Regions from separate parts of the Cutibacterium sp. LaCa_89 genome, predicted to be linked through region 1. Evidence: riboswitches for the same ligand, from Rfam matches in the RefSeq annotation. Region 1 holds a riboswitch; each other region holds the start of a gene.
The links. Region 1 has a riboswitch for cobalamin ahead of ACP8LP_RS02300 (FecCD family ABC transporter permease). Riboswitches for the same ligand answer to the same signal wherever they lie in the genome.

Region 1 (6,058 bases):
GTGATCTGCAGTTCGCCGCCGGAACCCTGATCAGCCCGTGGCTGATGGAGATTAATGCCGGTCGCGCCACTCGCGGGGAGGCCAGCGCCGTCGCCGAGATGACGATGGTCTGCAAGCGGGTCGAGAAGCGCACCAATGAACTCACCGACGTCGATTGGTACCGGATCGTCGGTGACACTTCGATCCCGATGACGTTGGCCGCCCCGGCGAACCTCCCACGGGTTCCCCACGAGGGGTCGATCATCTCCGGTCAGGTCGTACCGGTGGTATCGCTGGGAACCTGGGAGGGTGAATCCTTCTGGGGCTGAGGCCGTGTGCCGGTCCCCCATGTGGCTGGCCCGTACGGTCAGCGATACTCCGTCCCCCGTGGCACCCCCCAATCGTTGGGGGTGAGCCAGCTGCAGGCGCCCCCGTTTCCCGACTGTGTCTGTTCTGGTGCCCAGCTCCACGCCGTTCACATGTGTTCCAGGCCTGGCGGGTGGGTCGCCAGACTGCAACTCACACTGCAAGCGTTGCAGTGTGAGTGAAGGTGTGGATGGTTCAGCATACGGTATGGATTCGGTAGCAGGTCGTCCGGGCACCTTGGCGGCCATCCATGACGACGAGTCTTTCCTTGAGCGGCAACGCCAGAGCGTAACGCACCTGACCAGTTGTCAGTCCCGCGTAGTCTGCAAGTTCGTGGATCGTCAGTGCTCTCCCCTGCGACGAGTGTAGCGAGTACGTGCTCCTCGTTGCGGGTTGGGACCGAAGATCTTTGGGGCCCGGTGAGGGCCTCGCTGTCTTCGCTTCGTAGTCGTCATGTTGACGCCACATGAGCGCCGGGTAGTGCCCCTGCGGATAGTCACCCAGGGCATACAGTCCTGCCAACGCTGGTTCTCCCTGATGCTGTCAGCATGTTCGGCATCCGCAGGATCCGCTCGTCAGTATGGTCGCGCAATCGTCGGTCACTGGTGCGTACTGTCGTCAGATACGACTCCACCAGCTCAGGTTCCAGGTCGTCAACGACACGTCCCCTGGCAGCGGCCAAGTCGTAGTCGATCTGTTCGTCCACATGGAGAACCTCCACCTGTCTGCCGTCAATGGTGAATGTCTGAAAATCCAGATGCGGTGATGCTTGGACGGCATCCCTGGCCTGTGTTGCGATACCCGCCTCCGTTGTTGCGATGTCCTTGACGCCCACCACGTCGAACCGACCGTTTGCTTCGTCCACCCCGAGGATGACTGTGCCGCCATTGGGCATGTTCGCGAATAGCGTCTCCGCCATCTTTGGCACGTTGCCCGATGTTCGTTACTTGCACTGTTGTTTGCAGTGTAAGTGAGAGTGTGCGCGGGCCCGGGTGAGGTGGTGGTCCGGTCTGCCGAGCGGGTCGTGGTCCAGCGACCCCGTGGCAGATGTGCCAGGGATCGTGGGGTTCGCCACCTGGCGTGGCACGAGGTGCCCTGCCGAACCGAAATACCGCACTGAATCATCCGCCGCCCCGCTGTGTTGGCCCATGTTGTCTCAACATGCCAGCCAGTTGTCTCCCCAATCGTGAGGGGACTTCAGATCCATCGAAAATGTGTGCGCACTCCTCGTCGCTGAGCTTGATCATAACTTTTCAGTCATAAAGTTATACTCAATGTCTGGACTGGATGCCTGGTTAAAAGTTTCTGGGCACAAACTTGTAGCTGGAAGTGGACTGCTCACATGGGAACAACTTTCGGGCCAGACCCGATTGCAGTTGAGATCGACGCTGCGCTGGAGCACTTGGACGCAGGGCACCGGGTCCCGGAATGCAAGTATCTTGACTTCAAGGAGGATTCCAGTCGACGAGGCAAGCACGGTGAGTTGCTACTGGGTCGACGTGAGGATGAACGAGCCGCTGAGCAGCTTGCCGGTGAAGCCGCGTGCATGGCCAACACCCCTGAGGGTGGTGCTCTGATCGTCGGAGTCAATGACAAGGATGATGGACCATTGCTCATCGGTACATCCTTGGATACCGAGTGGTTGCGGAGGAAGATCTATGAGCACACCTCTCGCGCGTTGACTGTTGACGTCCGAGAAGTCCACGTTCACGATGCCAGGTTGTTGATCGTCAGATCACCCACCGCGCTGGAACCGATCAAGGTCAAGGGAAAGATCCGCTGGCGGATTGGTGATCATTGCGAGGAGATCGACGCAACGTCATGGCACCACCGCCATCAGTACTCTATCCGCTACGACTGGTCGGCGCAGTTCTCAAACGTGAGCCTGGAGGAAGTGCGACCTGCTGCCCTTGACGCAGCACGCGCCTTCCTCCAAGCCAGCACCGACGAGGCGGCGGTGGAATTGGCCAACTGTACGAGTCGTGAGTTGCTGTCCCGGTTGAACGCCATTGATGGTGAGGGCAAGCTCACCAATGCTGCTGCTCTGGTCTTTGTGGGGCGTCCCGAGCCATGCCTTGACTACATACGTCGTGACATGCCCGGTCAGGACAGCGGTGACCGAGTACGTATTGGTGGGGTATCACTGCTTGAGCAGCTCCAACGGGCGTTCGCCGTCGCGCGGGCGTACAACCCTTTATCGCATGTGTCTTCGGGACTTGTCGAGGGGCAGGTCCGCCAGCTGTCGGAACGTGCCATTCGTGAGGCCATCGTCAATGGGTTGGCTCATCGTGAATGGGGGCTGCCCGATGCAACGCTCATCGAGCACGAAGGAGCCGTCTTGCGAGTTACCAGCCCCGGAGGATTCTTCGGAGGTGTGACGGCTGAGAACATCATCACCCACCCATCGACGTCCAGAAACGTTGCTCTCACTGAGCTCTTGGCATCACTTCGAATTGCAGAACGTGAAGGTATCGGAGTTGACCGTATGGTTGGTGATTTGCTTCGCCGGGGGCTTCGCATGCCGACCATTCGGGAAATTGACGGTCCCTATGTGGTGACGACGCTTTCCGGTGTCGATCCTGACGTGGCATGGACATCGTGGCTCACTGGTATGAATGTTCCCGAGCTCATGCAAAATCTCCGCACTTTGATGGTTATGCGTTTCCTCACTGATCATCTCTGGATCGACGAGGACATTCTTGCTCCCTACCTGCAAGTCCCCGTCGAGGAAGTTCACGAAACTCTTGAGCTTCTACGGCAGACGGAGTGTGATGGCGAACCCTTGCTGAAGCTCATCCGCGGCGTTCCCGACGAAGCCCTCCCCGCGTTTACCCTCTCCAAGAGAGCAAACAAGCAGCTGGACATGGAATATGCGAATCGCGGTTTGAAGCGTTCAGTGCCTAGTAGAGCAGTGACGGCTCGTCAATATGCCCGGCATCGAGGGCGTATCAGTACGACAGAATTGGGCGTCATCCTGGATGTGTGGGCTTCCAACGTCGGACAGGTCCTCAAGGATCTCATGGCTGACGGAGTACTGCAGCCTTCGTCAGAGGCAATGGCAGGTCGCGGATTTCACTACCTGTGGACAGGTGACGAGGCATCCTGACTTTTTCAGTCCTTATGATCCATCTCGCCAAGTTCCTGGTCAGGCAGAGCGTGTTCCGATACACCGGAAAGCTAAGTGCACTTCCCCTTTCGGGGCGGTGGAGCACAACTTTTTGACCGAAAGATTGTACTTGCACCCTCGGATTGGGTGTCTGGGTGCAGTCTTCGAGGCTGCTCCCTGTGGTTCTGGCTGCTGAACCAGTCGAGAAAATTGTGCTTACCCTCGCGCTTGTGCTGTTGAGCAGAATTTTTCAGCCACAAAGTTGTACTCCAGGCATGAAGCGGCGGCGGGAGCACAACTTTTCGCAGTGTGGGGAGCTCTGCGCGGTATGGAGATCCTGTCGGTGGCGGTGTTGTGGTCCGTTCGTCTCTGTGGCAGATGTGTCAGGAGTCGTGGTGTCTGTCACCTGGTGTGGCACGAGGTACCTTGCCGAACTGAATTACCACGTGGGTGCGAAGTACCCCGTCGATTGCGCTCGGTGGGTTCCGAGGCGTGTGCCGCACGCGATCCGGCATGTCTGTGACAAGGGGCTGGCGGACGGCACGTCGCGAAGTGCGTGTCACAGGTGCTAGCCTGTCTCGCATACATGGTGCGGCCCCGATGAGGCCGCAGTGAATCCGGTGAGAATCCTGGACTGTTGCGCAGCGGTGACGGTGACGACGTCGGCAAGACCACTGGGAGTGATCCTGGGAAGGGCCGACCGAGAGTGATCCGAAGTCCGAAGACCCCATGTATGACTTGTGTCGTTCGGGCCTCGCATCAAGGTCCTCGCACCCAGAAGGAACAGCTATGCCTTCCTCGAGACGGTCGGCCGAGCGTGACCGTCGGTTGCCGGTGGCACCCCTGGTGATCATCCTCGTCGTGCTCATCGTCGTCAGCGCCGTCGTCTCGCTGACCATTGGTTCGGAACCATTGCCAATGCGTGGCGTTCTTGACACGGTTGGTGCCAGGATCACTGGTGAGCCGGGCCCCGACCCGACGATCGATGTCATCGTCTGGGACCTGCGTGCCCCCAGGGCACTGCTGGCGATCATCGTCGGAGCCGGACTCGCCCTGGCCGGAAGCGGTATGCAGACCCTGGTGCGCAACCCGCTTGCCGACCCCTACCTGCTGGGTGTCTCGGCCGGTGCGAGTGTGGGGGCCACCGCGGTCATCGCCCTGGGGATGTTTGCCTCCTGGGGCCCTCACCGGCTCACCATCGGAGCCTTGGTGGGGGCATTGGGCGCCGCCGTTCTGGTGTACCTCATCTCCATGGCCCAGGGCGGCATGACGCCGCTGCGGCTGGTGCTCTCGGGCGTCGTGCTCTCTGCGGCATTCTCGGCACTGGCGAGTTTCCTCGTCTTCCGCAGCTCGGACCCGCGCGCGGCGCAGTCGGTGCTGTACTGGATGCTGGGATCGGTGTCCGGTGCCACTTGGGACAGTTTGTGGGTGGCAGCCATCGTCACCGCTCTGTCCGTGGTGCTCATGATCGCCTTCTCGGGTTGGCTCGATGCCCTGGCGGCTGGCACCGACGTCGCTCGATCCCTCGGCATCCCCGACACCAGGGTGCGTAAGGCGTTGTTCGTCGGCAACTCGGTACTCGTCGGGGTGCTCGTGGCGGTCTCGGGCGGCATCGGATTCGTCGGACTCGTCATTCCCCACATGTCACGGCTGCTCGTGGGAGCCAGTCACCGGTCGATGCTGCCCGTCGCCGCCGCCATCGGCAGTCTCTTCCTGCTGTGGGTGGACGTCGGCGCCCGCGTCATCGCGGCACCACAGGAGGTGCCTCTCGGCGTCGTCACCGGGTTCATCGGCGCTCCCATCTTCCTGTACCTCATGGGGCGCAGCCAGTACCGATTCTCGAGTGAGTCATGACACGTCTCGAAGTTTGCAACGTCCAGTGCCGCATCAACGACCGCATCATCGTCGACGACGTCAGTTTCACCGCCGAGCCGGGGGAGCTCACCGCCATCGTCGGCGTCAACGGAGTCGGCAAGTCGACTCTGCTGCGATCCATCGCCGGGGTGCGTCAGTTCAATTCCGGAGACGTCCTGCTCGACGGCACCTCCGTCACCGACTACACCCCCATGAAACGTGCTCGGCTCATGGCCTTCGTCGGGCAGGAGGAGTCGCCATCGCCAGACCTCCTGCTGGGTGAGATGGTTGCGCTGGGACGTACTCCGCATCGCAAGCCGTGGCAGGTGGGGCAGCGTTCCGAGCGAAGGATCATCCGGGATTCCCTGGCCTTGGTCGGACTTGACCACCTCATCGATCGTCGCTGCGACCACCTGTCCGGCGGTGAACGGCGTCGCGCCGTCATCGCCCGTGGCCTGGCCCAGGGTGCAGACCTCATCATGCTCGACGAGCCGACCAATCACCTCGACGTGCGCCACCAACTCATGCTGCTGGACACGCTGCGCGCCAGCGGTCGGACGGTGGTCGCCACCATCCACGATCTGGGCATGGCCGCAGCCCACTTCGACCACGTCGTCGTCCTGGCGGATGGCGGAGTGCTCTCTGCAGGTCCGGCCCGTGAGGCGCTCAGCCCATCGAACGTCGCGACGGCATTCCACGTCGTCGCACACCATGTCACCACCCCCGATGGCAGCCAGGAGCTCGTGTGCACTG
Region 2 (6,058 bases), 760 kb from region 1:
CGGTGTTGCAACAGAGCGAGTTCGAAGACGCGAATGCCGGGCATGAGACCCACGACGAAGACGGATCGAGGGGCCGCGGTCATCCGCGGCCCCTCGATCTCTGGTGTCCGGTGTCAGTACGAGAGGTCCTCGTACTCCGGGTTGTCGATCTGGAGTTCGGCGTACCGGCTCTCGGGGGCCGAGACGTGGTACGGGCGACCTGTGGCCTGCCAGCTGAGGTTCGGCGCACAGTGGACGTTCTGGGCGTCGGCGTCGAGGATGATGAATCCCCAGGCCAGACGTCCTTCCTTGCCGGCGGGCAGGGTGTAGGGCCCGACGACCTGCTTGAGCGACCAGTGGACCTCGTTGACGTAGGTGAACCCGAAGGTCTGCGTCATGATCTTGGCCAGGTCACCCTGACCGGCAACCTTTGCGCTGACCTGGAGGGTCTGGGTGCGCGACTGTTTCACCTTCGTCGAAACGGGCACGGCATTGGCAGTGTTGTTCGCGACGCTGGAGGCGTCGGTCTGCTTGAACCAACGCTTCTTGGCCGTCAGGTAGGTGCCGTTCTCACCGGGGGTCGAGCACTCGGTTCCCGGCTCGTAGTCGGAGTTCCACCGTTGCGGCAGCTCGAACTGGGTGGGGTCACTGGCGGAGGCCGACTCGGCCGCATGGGCGTCGGAGACGGCGAACGGGGCCACTGACAGGGCAGCCGCCGCCGCGAGTGTGACCCCGCGACGCACCTGGTGTGTCAGGAATCCCATGGGCGATCAGGCCTCGAGGGAGGGGTCGTTGTCGCGGGTGCTGATGGCGATGTGACGCTCCTTCGGAAGGCTCGCGGTGAACTCGCCACCGTTGGCCTTCCAGGTGTGATCGGAGCCGCAGACGGTGTGCTGGCCACGGAAGTCCGAGACGACCCATCCGGCACGCAGGACCGCGGTCTTGCCCGGAGCCAGGTTGTACGGGCCGACGGTGTCGCCGACCTCGTAGGACTGGCTGTCGGTGTAGCTCGTCGAGAAGGTGACGTGGATGAGGTCGAGGATCGGGAAGTCGACCCCGGCCGAGACGTTCCAGGTCTTCGTCTTGGTCTCGGTGATGGTCCGGGTGATGGGCAGCGGCTCGTCGTTGTAGTTCGAGATGGTCCACGTGCCGGCCGAGCCGTCGAAGTAGCTACGGGTCCGGGTGATGGTCTGGCCGGTCTCACCGATGCTGGCGCAGGAGGCGCCGATCGTCGTGGGGTTGGCGGCCTGGGCTGGGGTAGCAGCCTGGGCCGGAACGACCGTGAAAGCGGCCGAGGCGACGAGGGCTGCGGGAACGGCAAGAAGTCGGGTGATCATGAGTGTTCTCCTTCGTGGTCGGGATTGACGGTGGTCGTGGTGTCGGGGACGCCTAGGTCAGCGGTCTGACTGAGTCGGCAGGGGGAGCTGGCGGTACTTGTCGGGAGTGACGTCGATCTTGCGAACGCTGCCGTCCCGGGAGGTGACGGTGGCCTCGGCCCAGAAACCGCTCGGCGCCGAGGCGGTGCCGTAGTTCGACACCAAGCTGTACTTTCCGTCCCTGCCGCAGTGGATCTCGCGATAGTTCACGCGGGTCATCGTCGTGCCATAGGTGACGCGCACACGCTCACCGGGCTGCAGATGTACCGCACCGAGGGCGGTTCCGACGGGCATATAGGCACGGTAGGTGCTGTCAACCGAGCCAAGCCATCCTGCCGGCGGGCGGCCGTAGCGACCCATCCAGTTGGCGTACCCGTTGTACTGGGCGCCCACGACGAAGTCGGTCACCGGGTGGTAGTCGTAGGGGGCCTTCGACCAGTTGAGGAAGTCCGTCGAGTAGCCGGGCTTGCGGTAGGTGGGCTGGATCGACGAGATGTCGTAGGGGTACCACGCGATGTCGCGGGCACGGCAGGTCTGACCCTTCGCCGGCCAGGACGGATCCTTCTGCGGAGCGACGGCGGGCTCGACGACGTGGTCGGTCGGCTTCGCCACGGACTCCAGGCTGGGGCCCGACATGGCGGTGTACGCGTCCGATCCCATCGGCTTGCTGTTGGCACCCGCGTGGCGCGACGGGATCTGCATCGCCAGATCCGAGATGGAGCCGTCGGCGTGGATGAGGTAGACGAAGGCGTATCGCCCGGCCGGACCGGTGCCACGAATGACGTTAGCACCGTTGGAGTTCTGCAGGACGCCGTCGCGGCAAGTGACGAACATCGAGACGAAGTCCTTCTCGAGGACGCCGTATTCGACGCGGATCGACTCACCTGGCTTGAGCTTGACGGGACCGACGGTCTCACCCTCGACCCAGCCATTGGACATCTTGAGGCCGATGTCAGACTTGGCGGTGGTGTTCCATCCAGAGGGGAGCTTCGCCGCCGAGGTCGCCGAAATGTCGTGGTTGCTCTCAGTTTCGATCGTGCCGGTGTACGGCACGACCTGATCGGTGCGGTTGGTGAACTGGATCGTGCCGTCGCTGAGGTAGCGTCGTCCCGTCTCACCGTAATGCCACTCGGGGTATCCCTGGGCGTGGGCGGAGGCATCCGTGCACGACTCATAGAGGTGCGCGATCGGATAGCCCTGCGGCTTGGGTGGAATGACGGCGTGAGCCGCCGGCAGCTGCATCATGGCAGACACTGCGAGGACTGCCGAGGCAGTCGCCGCGAGAACTCTGCGCCCTGGACGTCTCTTCAAGGGCATGGCTTTTTCATACTCCTCACGGATTCGCATCCATAGGAATTGACGTGCTTCACAGAGCCCCTGTGGAAGTCGATGCACGCCCCTGTCAAGGAGCATGGGCAACCATCCCGGGAGGATCTGCGATCCAATGCTAGCGACGCGGAGGTTCAATTCATGAAGGGCGGCGATCGGGAATATCCAGTAATGACGCGGTTGCGAACAGGACATGAACCCGTGATGACGAGCATGTGATCGGACACCGAACCGGTGCAATGACCCCCAGGCAATAACAAGACCACTGGACCCGTCGACAGCATTTATATCATCTCGTAAATATATACCGAATCCGCACGTCGCCTTCCGGGGCCGCCATCACTGCATGACCTCGCCTGTGGACAGTGTACGAGTGAGACATCCGCCACTTCTTGGACATGTCGCTCGGGATGGAAATTTGGATTCTCGGGGCGGGTTCATGGATGAATGGGACGATTCACCACCTGCGTGGTACGGTGCGTTTCGCCGGCCAGGGAACCTGGTGCGAATCCAGGATTGACGCGCAGCGGTGTGGGTGATGGCTCGCCGCGAGCCCACTGGGTGGAGACACCTGGGAAGGGGGACGAGCCGCGCGACCCCGAGTCCGAAAACCTCCCGGCGAATGCAGCCGCCGTACGCCTCGCGAGATGGGCGCCAACCGCCAGGAGTTCCTTTGCCACACGTCCGCCATCGAGACACCCATCCCTGCGCTTCGCGCGGGCAACGGCAATCGTCGGACGGATCGACGTCATCGCGGGCCCACCAGGATCGCCGGTTGCCCGCCGGGCCCGTACTGCTGGTCCTGGCGGTTGCTCTTGCTCTGAGTGTCGTGCTCTCGCTGGCCTTCGGCACGATCCGGCTGCCCGTCGAACAGGCGTGGCACGTCCTGGATGTACACGTGCGCGGAGGCAGCGTCGAGGCCACCGCGGACCAGATCGTGTGGGGGTTGCGACTTCCACGAACGGTGCTGGCCGTCGTTGCCGGGGCCGGACTGTCCGTCGGTGGTGCCGTCATGCAGACCTTGGTACGCAACCCGTTGGCCGATCCGTACATGCTCGGGGTCTCGGCAGGGGCCAGCGTCGGGGCGACAGCCGTCATCACCACGGGAACGCTGGCGGCCTTCGGCGTGTACTCGCTGTACCTGGGTGCCCTTCGAGGTGCCCTCGTCGCGACCGCGGCCGTGTTCGGCATCGCCATGGCCCAGGGAGGTCTGAGCCCCTTGCGGCTCGTCCTCACCGGTGTCGTCATGTCCTCGGCCTTCAGCGCGATGTCGAGCTTCCTGGTCTTCCACAGCAACGACCCGAAATCGGCCCAGTCCGTCCTCTTCTGGCTGTTGGGCAGCGTGGCGGGTGCCTCCTGGCAGACCCTCGTGCCGACGGCGGTGGTGGTCCTCGTCACCCTGCTGTTGCTCATGATTGGATCGAGGTGGCTCGACGCGCTGGCAGCAGGCCCGGAACTCGCCTCCTCGCTCGGGGTCCCGGTCACCGGCCTGAGCGTCGCCCTCTTCATCGTCCAGGCCATTTTCGTGAGCGCGATCGTCGCGGTCTCCGGCGGCATCGGATTCGTGGGCCTCGTCATTCCCCACCTCACTAGGTTCCGCGTGGGACCGCGCCATCACGTCGTCCTGCCGGTCAGCGCTTTGTTCGGTGCGCTCTTCCTCGTGTGGGTCGACGTCCTCTCCCGGGTGGCGAGCCGACCTCAGGAGACTCCGTTGAGCATCGTCACAGGTCTGCTAGGTGTAACCACCACACAGGTTAGGTACATCGGGCTGGTCAGAGACAGCTGTGGCTGGGCACGGGCGAGGGCCTGTGGGTGGAGTGTGTTGCTACCACACAAAGCACGACTCCCAAGAGGCCCTCATGACCCACCGTAATGCCCCGTTGTCCGAAACCGGACGTTTGCGCCTGGCCTGCTGCATCGTCGAGGATGGCTGGCCCCTGCGTCGGGCCGCCGAACGCTTCAACGTCAGCGTCACCACGGCCCGACGCTGGGCACAGCGCTACCGCGCCCACGGGCCGGCCGGAATGCGTGATCACTCCAGCCGACCCCACCACCAGCCCCGACGGGTCTGCCGTCGCACGCAACGACGGGTGGTGGGATAGCGCATCACCCACCAGTGGGGCCCAGCACGCATCGCCTACCACCTACGCCACCAGCACCTCAGCGTCTCGACCGTCGGCAAGATCCTGCAACGCTACGGATGCCCACCCCTGACCTGGATCGACAAGGCCACCGGCGCCCGGCTACGCGCCTAGCCCACACCCGTCCGCTACGAACACGACACCCCCGGTTGGCTGGTCCACGTCGACATCAAGAAGCTGGGCCGGATCCCCGACGGCGGCGGCCACCGCATGGTCGGATGCGCCCAAGGAGTACGCAACCGTGGCTGATCCGCCAGCGGGGGTGGGTATCACTACATCTACAACGCCGTCGACGACCACTCCTGCCTGGCCTACGTCGAGGTCCTCAGCGATGAGCGCAAGGACACCGCCGCCGGGTTCTGGACCAGGGCCCAGGCCTGGTTCGCCAGCCAGGCCATCACCGTCAAGCGGGTCCTGACCGACAACGGCTCCTGCTGCCGGTCCAAAGTCTTCAACAAGGCACTCAAAGACACCCACATCACGCACAAGTACACCCGGCCCTACACGCCCAAGACCAACGGCAGGGTCGAGCGGTTCAACAGGACCCTGGTCGCCGAGTGGGCCTACGCACGGCCCTACGCCAGCGAGACCGACCGCCTGGCCGAACTCCCCGGCTGGCTGCACCACTACAATCACCACCGCGGGCACACCGCGCTCAAAGGCAAATCACCCGCCGACCGCGTACCTAACCTGTCCGGCGATTACACCTAGCGGCCTACCGCTACTACCAACAAGAAACCGCCAACCTTAACGTAGCCCGGCAGGTATTCAGCCCTTATCTTTGCGTGACCCTACTCGACAAAGGCACCGTCAACACCGACGACACCGTCACCTTCCAATTCCGCGACGGTAGTCAGATAAGCATCGCCAAGACCTAAACAAGTACGACTAATCGTCGCCCGGCTCAGCCATAACCTTCAAGAACTTGACTCCACCTTGATTTATCAAGTCTCGGGCAAGATCATTGGCGACTGGCATCACAGTCTCGATGGGTGCCAGTGGATCAAGTTCCGTCGACACCAGCCGGAAGCGGTGGATCGGCTCCGCGTACTCCTCTGGCAGCAAGAAGTTCGTGTTTGATTCCGTCGTGCGAATATAGATCGGCTCGCTAGGATTTCCGACCAAACCTACCCGCACCTGGAACCCGGCATTCGATTGACGGCTCGCAGCGTGAGCACGCAGCAGTGCGATGAAGTCGATCAGAGCAGATTCAATGTCCGAAGCCATGCAATG
Region 3 (6,058 bases), 900 kb from region 1:
ACACCGGCCCACCAGGTGACGAAGATCCCCAGCACGACGGCGAGGGCGACCGTCAGGATGCCCCAGGTCAGACAGACCATGAGCCTCTTGACGGTCACGAATTTCGGGGAGACCGGATGCCATTCGCCTCCGGGAGGGCTGAAGAGTTCGTCCACGTCATAGGACCCTAACAAGGGATGATGTCAGCCCCAAAGCATATTTTGGGGCTGACATCGTCCGCGTGCATGCCATGGCGACTTCATGCACGCTCACCATCGGGGTGACGAATACCCCACGAACGAGGACTCGTCGAAGATCGGGGTCCGCTCCCGATCTCACCGACCACCGTTGGCGTGGGCATTGACCTCGTAGGAGGTGTTGGTGGCCTCGAAGAAATTGACCAGCTGGAGGGTGTCATTGGCCGTGGCCATCCATTTCGCCGGGTTGGCGACGCGGTACTCCGGCTCGAACCCGAGCTCCTCCAGACGACGATCTGCCAGGTACTTGACGTAGTCATTGACGTAATCAGCATTCATTCCGAGGATGCCGCGGGGGAGCATGTCGCGGTTGTACTGCTCCTCCATGGACACCCCCTCGACGATCATGTCGTGGATCTCGGTCGCGAACTCCTCGGTGGCGACCTCCGGGTTCTCCTCCAACACCGTCAGGATGAGATTCATGCCGAATTTCAGGTGGAGGGACTCGTCGCGGACCACCCAGTCGATGAGGGAGCCGAAATTGCGCAGCAGGTTTCGCTGCCGGAAGGACAGCGCGACCATGAATCCCGAGTAGAACCAGATGCCCTCAAGGATGATGTTGTAAGCCACCAGGTTGCGCACGAAGTCCTGCTTTCCCTCGATGGTGGTGATGTCGAGGGTCTGCTCGGTCATCCGCTTGATGAAGGCCACCTCGAAGGACTCCTTGCGGGCCATCGACGGGACGTGGACGTGGGAGCGGTAGGCCTCCTCACGGTCGATCGGGAAGGTCTCAAGGACATACTCGAATGCCATGCAGTGGTTGGCCTCCTCCCACATCTGCTTGGCCAGGTACAAGTGGCACTCGGCCGCATTGACGTAGGGGTAGACCCCGAAGGCCAACGCCTTGTTGACCAGCAGCTCGTTGGGGTTGAAGTAGCTCATGAGGTGGGTTAAGGCATGGTGCTCATCAGGAGTCATCCGGCTGAAGTCGGCGAGGTCCTCATCGAGCTGGATCTCGTTGGGGAACCACGTGTTCGCCACGGCCTGGTTGTAGAGGTCGTAGGCCCACGGGTAGATGACGGGCTTGAGCAGCAGCCCTTCGTGGATTCCGGATCCAAGGATCATGGTGTTCTCGCATTCAGTGGGGGGAACGGTCGTCGGTCACTGGCAGGACTCGCACTGCAGGCGTTCCTGGGGGTCCACCGGGCAGGAGGTGCCGTCGACGAGATCGAGGGCCATGACGGGTTCGGCGTCGAGTGCCTCGGTCAGGGGCTTTTCGATGGTCGTGGTGCTGGTGTCACGTCGTGCTGCGGTGGCGAACCCACGACGAGGACCGTTGCGATGTCCGGCAGCCTTGTTGACCGCCACCGTTGACTGCTCGGCGGTGTGACGGGGCAGCATGTGGAGGTAGTAGGTCGTCTTGACGCCCATCCGCCATGCTGCGGTGTAGAGGTCCTCCATGTCACCGACCGACCGGGAGGCCAGGTAGATGTTGCGGCTGATGGCCTGGTCCACCCACTTCTGCGCCCTGGCGGCCACGTTGAGGTAGGCCATTGGATCCAGGGTGAAGGAGGTGCGGTACAGACGTCGCAGAGATGCCGGGATGGCCTTGATCTCGCTGGGATCCCCCTGACGGCGCAGCAATTCCTCGCGCACCTTCTCCCACAGCCCGAGGTCCTTGAGGTCGGCCACCAGGTTGCGGTTGACCTCGAGGAACTTCCCGGCCGAGGTGGCTCGGGAGAACATCTGGGAGAACTGCGGGTCCAGACCCGGCGTCGTGCCAGCGAGCAGGCCGATCGACGCGGTCGGGGCGATGGCCATCAGAGTGGCGTTGCGCATCCCGTGACTCACCTTGGTACGCAGCCCGTCCCAGTCCATCCTCGTCACTCGGTCGACGTCAACGGGAATGCCACGGTCGCGCTCCAGGAGAGCCAGGGTGTCGACCGGGACCATCCCCTCCGACCAGCCGGATCCTGCGAACATCGGGTACGAGCCACGCTCGGTGGCCAGATCAGCGGAGGTGTCGATGGCGTGCCAGCTGATGAATTCAATGACCCGGTCGACGATCTCGCAGGCCTCGGGGGAGTCGTAAGGAATCCGCACCTGCTCGAGCATGTCCGTCAGCCCCATGACGCCCAGGCCGATGGCCCGGTTCTCCACGTTGGATCGCTCGGCCTGAGGCACCGCCGAAGCGGTGATGTCGACGAGGTTGTCGAGGTGGCGCACCGCCAGCCGAGTGGTGGCGGCCAGTTGGTTCCAGTCGATGCGACGTTTCCCGCGCGGCCCGACGAGGTGTCCGGCGAGGTTGACCGAAGCCAGGTTGCACACCGAGGTGTGGTCGCGGTCCTGGGGCAGGCAGATCTCGGTGCACAGATTCGAGGAGTGGATCGTCCCGGTGGTGCTGTTCAACGCGCGGGTATTGACGCTGTCCTTCCACGTCAACCACGGGTGGGATGTCGTCTGCAGACTCACCAGGATGGCTCGGAACTGTTCGCGGGCCGTGGTGCGGTGGAAACGCTTGATGTGGCCGGCCTCGGCCTCGGCGATGTAGTGGGCGTAACGCTTCGAGAAGGCCGACCCGGTGAGCTCGGTGAGATCGGGGGTCTCGGCGGGGTCGAAGAGGTACCAGTCCTCGTCCTTGGCGACGCGTTTCATGAACTCGTCGGAGATCCACACCGCGGTGTCGGCGGTGCGGGTCCGCCGGTACGGGTCACCGGAGTTCTGCCGCAGATCGAGGAACTGCGGGAAGTCCATGTGCCAGTTCTCCATGTAGAAGCACAGTGCGCCGAGCTTTTTGCCTCCGCGGGAGACGGCCCGCAGCGTCGAGTCGATGGTGTGCATGAAGGGGATCGGACCGGTCGACGCAGTGTTGTCGGAGCGAATAGGTGACCCCTCGCAGCGCAGGTCGGACATCGACAGCCCGATGCCGCCGGTGCCCTTGGTGATCCACATGACGTCACGGATCGTCCGGGCGATGTGCTCCAAATCGTCCTCGGTGCGCATGACGAAGCAGTTGGACAGCTGACCAGCCGGGGTGCCCGCGTTGACAAGGGTGGATCCAGCCGCGAGATGACGCAGGTTACTCATCGAGTCGTAGAGGGCGAGGGCAGAGGAGGTGGGATCGTCCTCGGTGAGGCTGAGCCCCATCGCCACGCGCATCCAGAAGTACTGCGGTACTTCCAACGCTCGCTGGTCGGGGGTACGCAACAGGTAACGGTTGACCATGGTGCGCACGCCGGTGAAGCCGATGAGGTCGTCACGGATGGGATCAAGGGCCGTGGCGAGGGCGTCGAGGTCGAAGAGCCGCCCCAGTCGCTCGTCGAGGTGGCCGTCGGCGACGAGTTTGTCGATCGTGCGCGGGAAGCAGGCATGATGGAGGTCTCGCACCCGCTCGGGGCCGGCGTCACCGAGACCGTCGTGGGTGTCGCCGAACACCTCCTTGTACAGCTTCTTGACGGCGATTCGGCTAGCAATGGTGTCGAAGGCGGGGTCGTCCTTGGCATTGCCCAGAGCCACCTGGATGACGGCCTCGTCCAGGGCGTCGGTGGTGATCCCGTCGAACAGGGTGATCTCCACCTCGGCCTGCAGCAGGGTTGCCCGGGCAACGGCGTCGTCGAGCCCACGGGCTGAGTCAATGATGGATGCAGCGACTTCGTTGCCGTCGTAGGGGGCCAGGGATCCGTCGCGCTTGCGGACGCGGATGGTCGAGATGGGGTCGGCGCTCATTGCAATTCCTCCGTGCGATGCCGTAGGCACGCGACCGGGCGGAATGCGGCGGGGACACTGGTCCCCATGAACGCTGCGACACTTCCCGCGAGATCGCGAACCGGGCCCCGCGGTTGCGGGACCACACCTGGCAGGTCTTCGGACTCACGAGCACTTGTTGCCTACTGGCCGTCGCTTCCCATGCCGAAGCACAGTGCATGATGACGGCGGTCGTTCTCGTACACCGCTGCGGGGCAGCTCCGGATTCTCACCGGATTCCCTCTTGGCCCGTGCGAACACGGGAACCATGTGCACTCGCCACTATATGAACGCTGATCAAGGCGAGTCAACGCGAGGCCTGGAGAGCCTTGGGTGTGTGTGGCTGTCCTAGACTTGCGACGTGACGATTCCCGATGACTGGCGGATTGGTGACGCCGAGCGCGCCCGGGCATCGGACATCCTCGACGAGGCATGGACGTTGGGAAAGCTGACTCGCGACGAGCATGCGGAGAGGGTGGAGGCTGCTCTGCAGGCCCGTACCTATGGCGATCTGGGCGGGTTGCTCTCTGACCTTGGCGCGACGGTCGGGAGTGTGGCCGTCCCCGCTCGTCCTGGCCACGGCGAGGTGGTGCGGATCGTCCCCGGTCCGGAGGCTGACCACATGACCTGCATCATGAGCGACACGGTCTGGGCCTCGGGGCGGACGATGGCCAAACTCACCACCGTCACCGGGTTCATGGGGGATCCGTGCTTCGACCTGACCTCCATGCCGTGGGCAAGTCGTCACATCACCATTGACCTGACGATCGTTATGTGTGACGCGACTTTCCTGGTGCCCGACGGGGTGCGCATCGAGGACTCGATGTCGCGAGTGCTCGGAGACCTCACGGTTCGCGGACTCTCCCAGCCGGGGCTGGATGGCCCTGTCCTCACCTTGCGCGGGACGAGCATCCTCAGCGATGTTGACATCCACGGCCCTGGATCCAAGAAGTACGCAAGGCTCAGGAAGAAGTGGAATCGCTGACGGTCGACCGGCGACGGGATCGTCAGTCGTGTCAGCGCCACGCCCCACGGAACCTGGCCGGATGCCATGGGGCGTCCTCGTTGGGAACACCCAGCTCATGGGCGGCACGCAACGGCCAGTTGGTGTCGCGTAGAGCCGCCCGTCCCACCATGATGGCGTCGGCGCTGCCCTTCTCCAGCAGCTCCTCGGCCAGCTGTGGGGTCCAGATCATGCCGACGGTGGCTGTGGGAATATCCGCCTCGGCGCGCACCCGAGCCGCCAGGTCAGCCTGGTAGGCCGGGGCGACGGGGATGGGGGCCGACGAATTGCCTCCTGAGGAGGCGTCGAGCAGATCGACCCCGGCTTTCGCGAAGCGCCGCGACAGTTCGACGGAGTCCTTCACCTGCCAGCCGTCGTCCCGCCAGTCAGTGACCGACAGGCGCGCCAGCAAGGGCATGTCTTCAGGAATGGCCCCACGCACAGCCTTCGCGACCTCCAACGGCAGGCGAACACGTCCGTCGAAGTCACCGCCCCAACCGTCGGTGCGGGTGTTGGACAGCGGCGAGTAAAACTGGTGCAGCAGGTAACCGTGGGCGCTGTGAAGTTCGACGGCGTCGAATCCAGCGTCCACAGCACGCGCGGCGGCGGCGCGGAAGTGGTCGACGACCTTCTCGATGCCGTTCTCGTCAAGGGCGTTGACGGGCAGGCCGACGTACTGCTTGCCGTCAGCAGGGGCGGTGGTCGGACCGACGGGAATCCAGCCGCCCTGCTCAGGGGGTACCACGCTGCCATGGAATCCCGGCCACCACTTCTCGGTGGAGGCCTTCCGGCCGGCGTGACCGAGCTGCACGGCGATCTTGCCACCAAGCTCGTGGACGGCATCAGTGACGGTGCGCCAGGCAGCCACTTGGTCGTCATTCCACAACCCGGTGTCAGCAGGGCTGATGCGGCCTTCGGGGCTGACCGCGGTGGCCTCGGCGACGATGAGGCCGAAGCCACCAGCGGCAAAGGACCCGTAATGGATGAGATGCCAGGTGCCCGGGATCCCGTCGTGAGAATCCACCGCGTACTGGCACATCGGTGGTAGCCAGGCGCGGTTGCGAACTGTCAGGCCACGGAGAGTGAGGGGCTGGAACAGCAGAGGTGACGTCATGACTCCATGACACCACGCGTT

Region 2: linked by a shared signal. The riboswitch ahead of ACP8LP_RS05905 (FecCD family ABC transporter permease) and the one ahead of ACP8LP_RS02300 (FecCD family ABC transporter permease) in region 1 are both predicted to bind cobalamin.
Region 3: linked by a shared signal. The riboswitch ahead of ACP8LP_RS10670 (ribonucleoside-diphosphate reductase subunit alpha) and the one ahead of ACP8LP_RS02300 (FecCD family ABC transporter permease) in region 1 are both predicted to bind cobalamin.

Annotation. Positions count from the first base shown of each region.
Region 1 covers NZ_CP190889.1:512,344-518,401, forward strand. Annotated here, with positions in the region: gene ACP8LP_RS02285 (hypothetical protein) at 1-308, shown strand, start outside; gene ACP8LP_RS02290 (AlbA family DNA-binding domain-containing protein) at 842-1,264, opposite strand; gene ACP8LP_RS02295 (RNA/DNA-binding domain-containing protein) at 1,688-3,451, shown strand; cobalamin riboswitch at 4,022-4,197, shown strand; gene ACP8LP_RS02300 (FecCD family ABC transporter permease) at 4,286-5,305, shown strand; gene ACP8LP_RS02305 (ABC transporter ATP-binding protein) at 5,302-6,058, shown strand, end outside.
Region 2 covers NZ_CP190889.1:1,269,932-1,275,989, reverse strand. Annotated here, with positions in the region: gene ACP8LP_RS05920 (hypothetical protein) at 114-743, opposite strand; gene ACP8LP_RS05915 (hypothetical protein) at 750-1,316, opposite strand; gene ACP8LP_RS05910 (hypothetical protein) at 1,374-2,702, opposite strand; cobalamin riboswitch at 3,177-3,298, shown strand; partial or broken gene ACP8LP_RS05905 (FecCD family ABC transporter permease) at 3,460-4,422, shown strand; partial or broken gene ACP8LP_RS05900 (IS481 family transposase) at 4,544-5,536, shown strand; gene ACP8LP_RS05895 (AlbA family DNA-binding domain-containing protein) at 5,714-6,058, opposite strand, start outside.
Region 3 covers NZ_CP190889.1:2,313,724-2,319,781, reverse strand. Annotated here, with positions in the region: gene ACP8LP_RS10680 (PH domain-containing protein) at 1-35, opposite strand, end outside; gene ACP8LP_RS10675 (ribonucleotide-diphosphate reductase subunit beta) at 315-1,301, opposite strand; gene ACP8LP_RS10670 (ribonucleoside-diphosphate reductase subunit alpha) at 1,338-3,902, opposite strand; cobalamin riboswitch at 4,015-4,206, opposite strand; gene ACP8LP_RS10665 (DUF1707 SHOCT-like domain-containing protein) at 4,282-4,905, shown strand; gene ACP8LP_RS10660 (NADH:flavin oxidoreductase/NADH oxidase) at 4,937-6,037, opposite strand.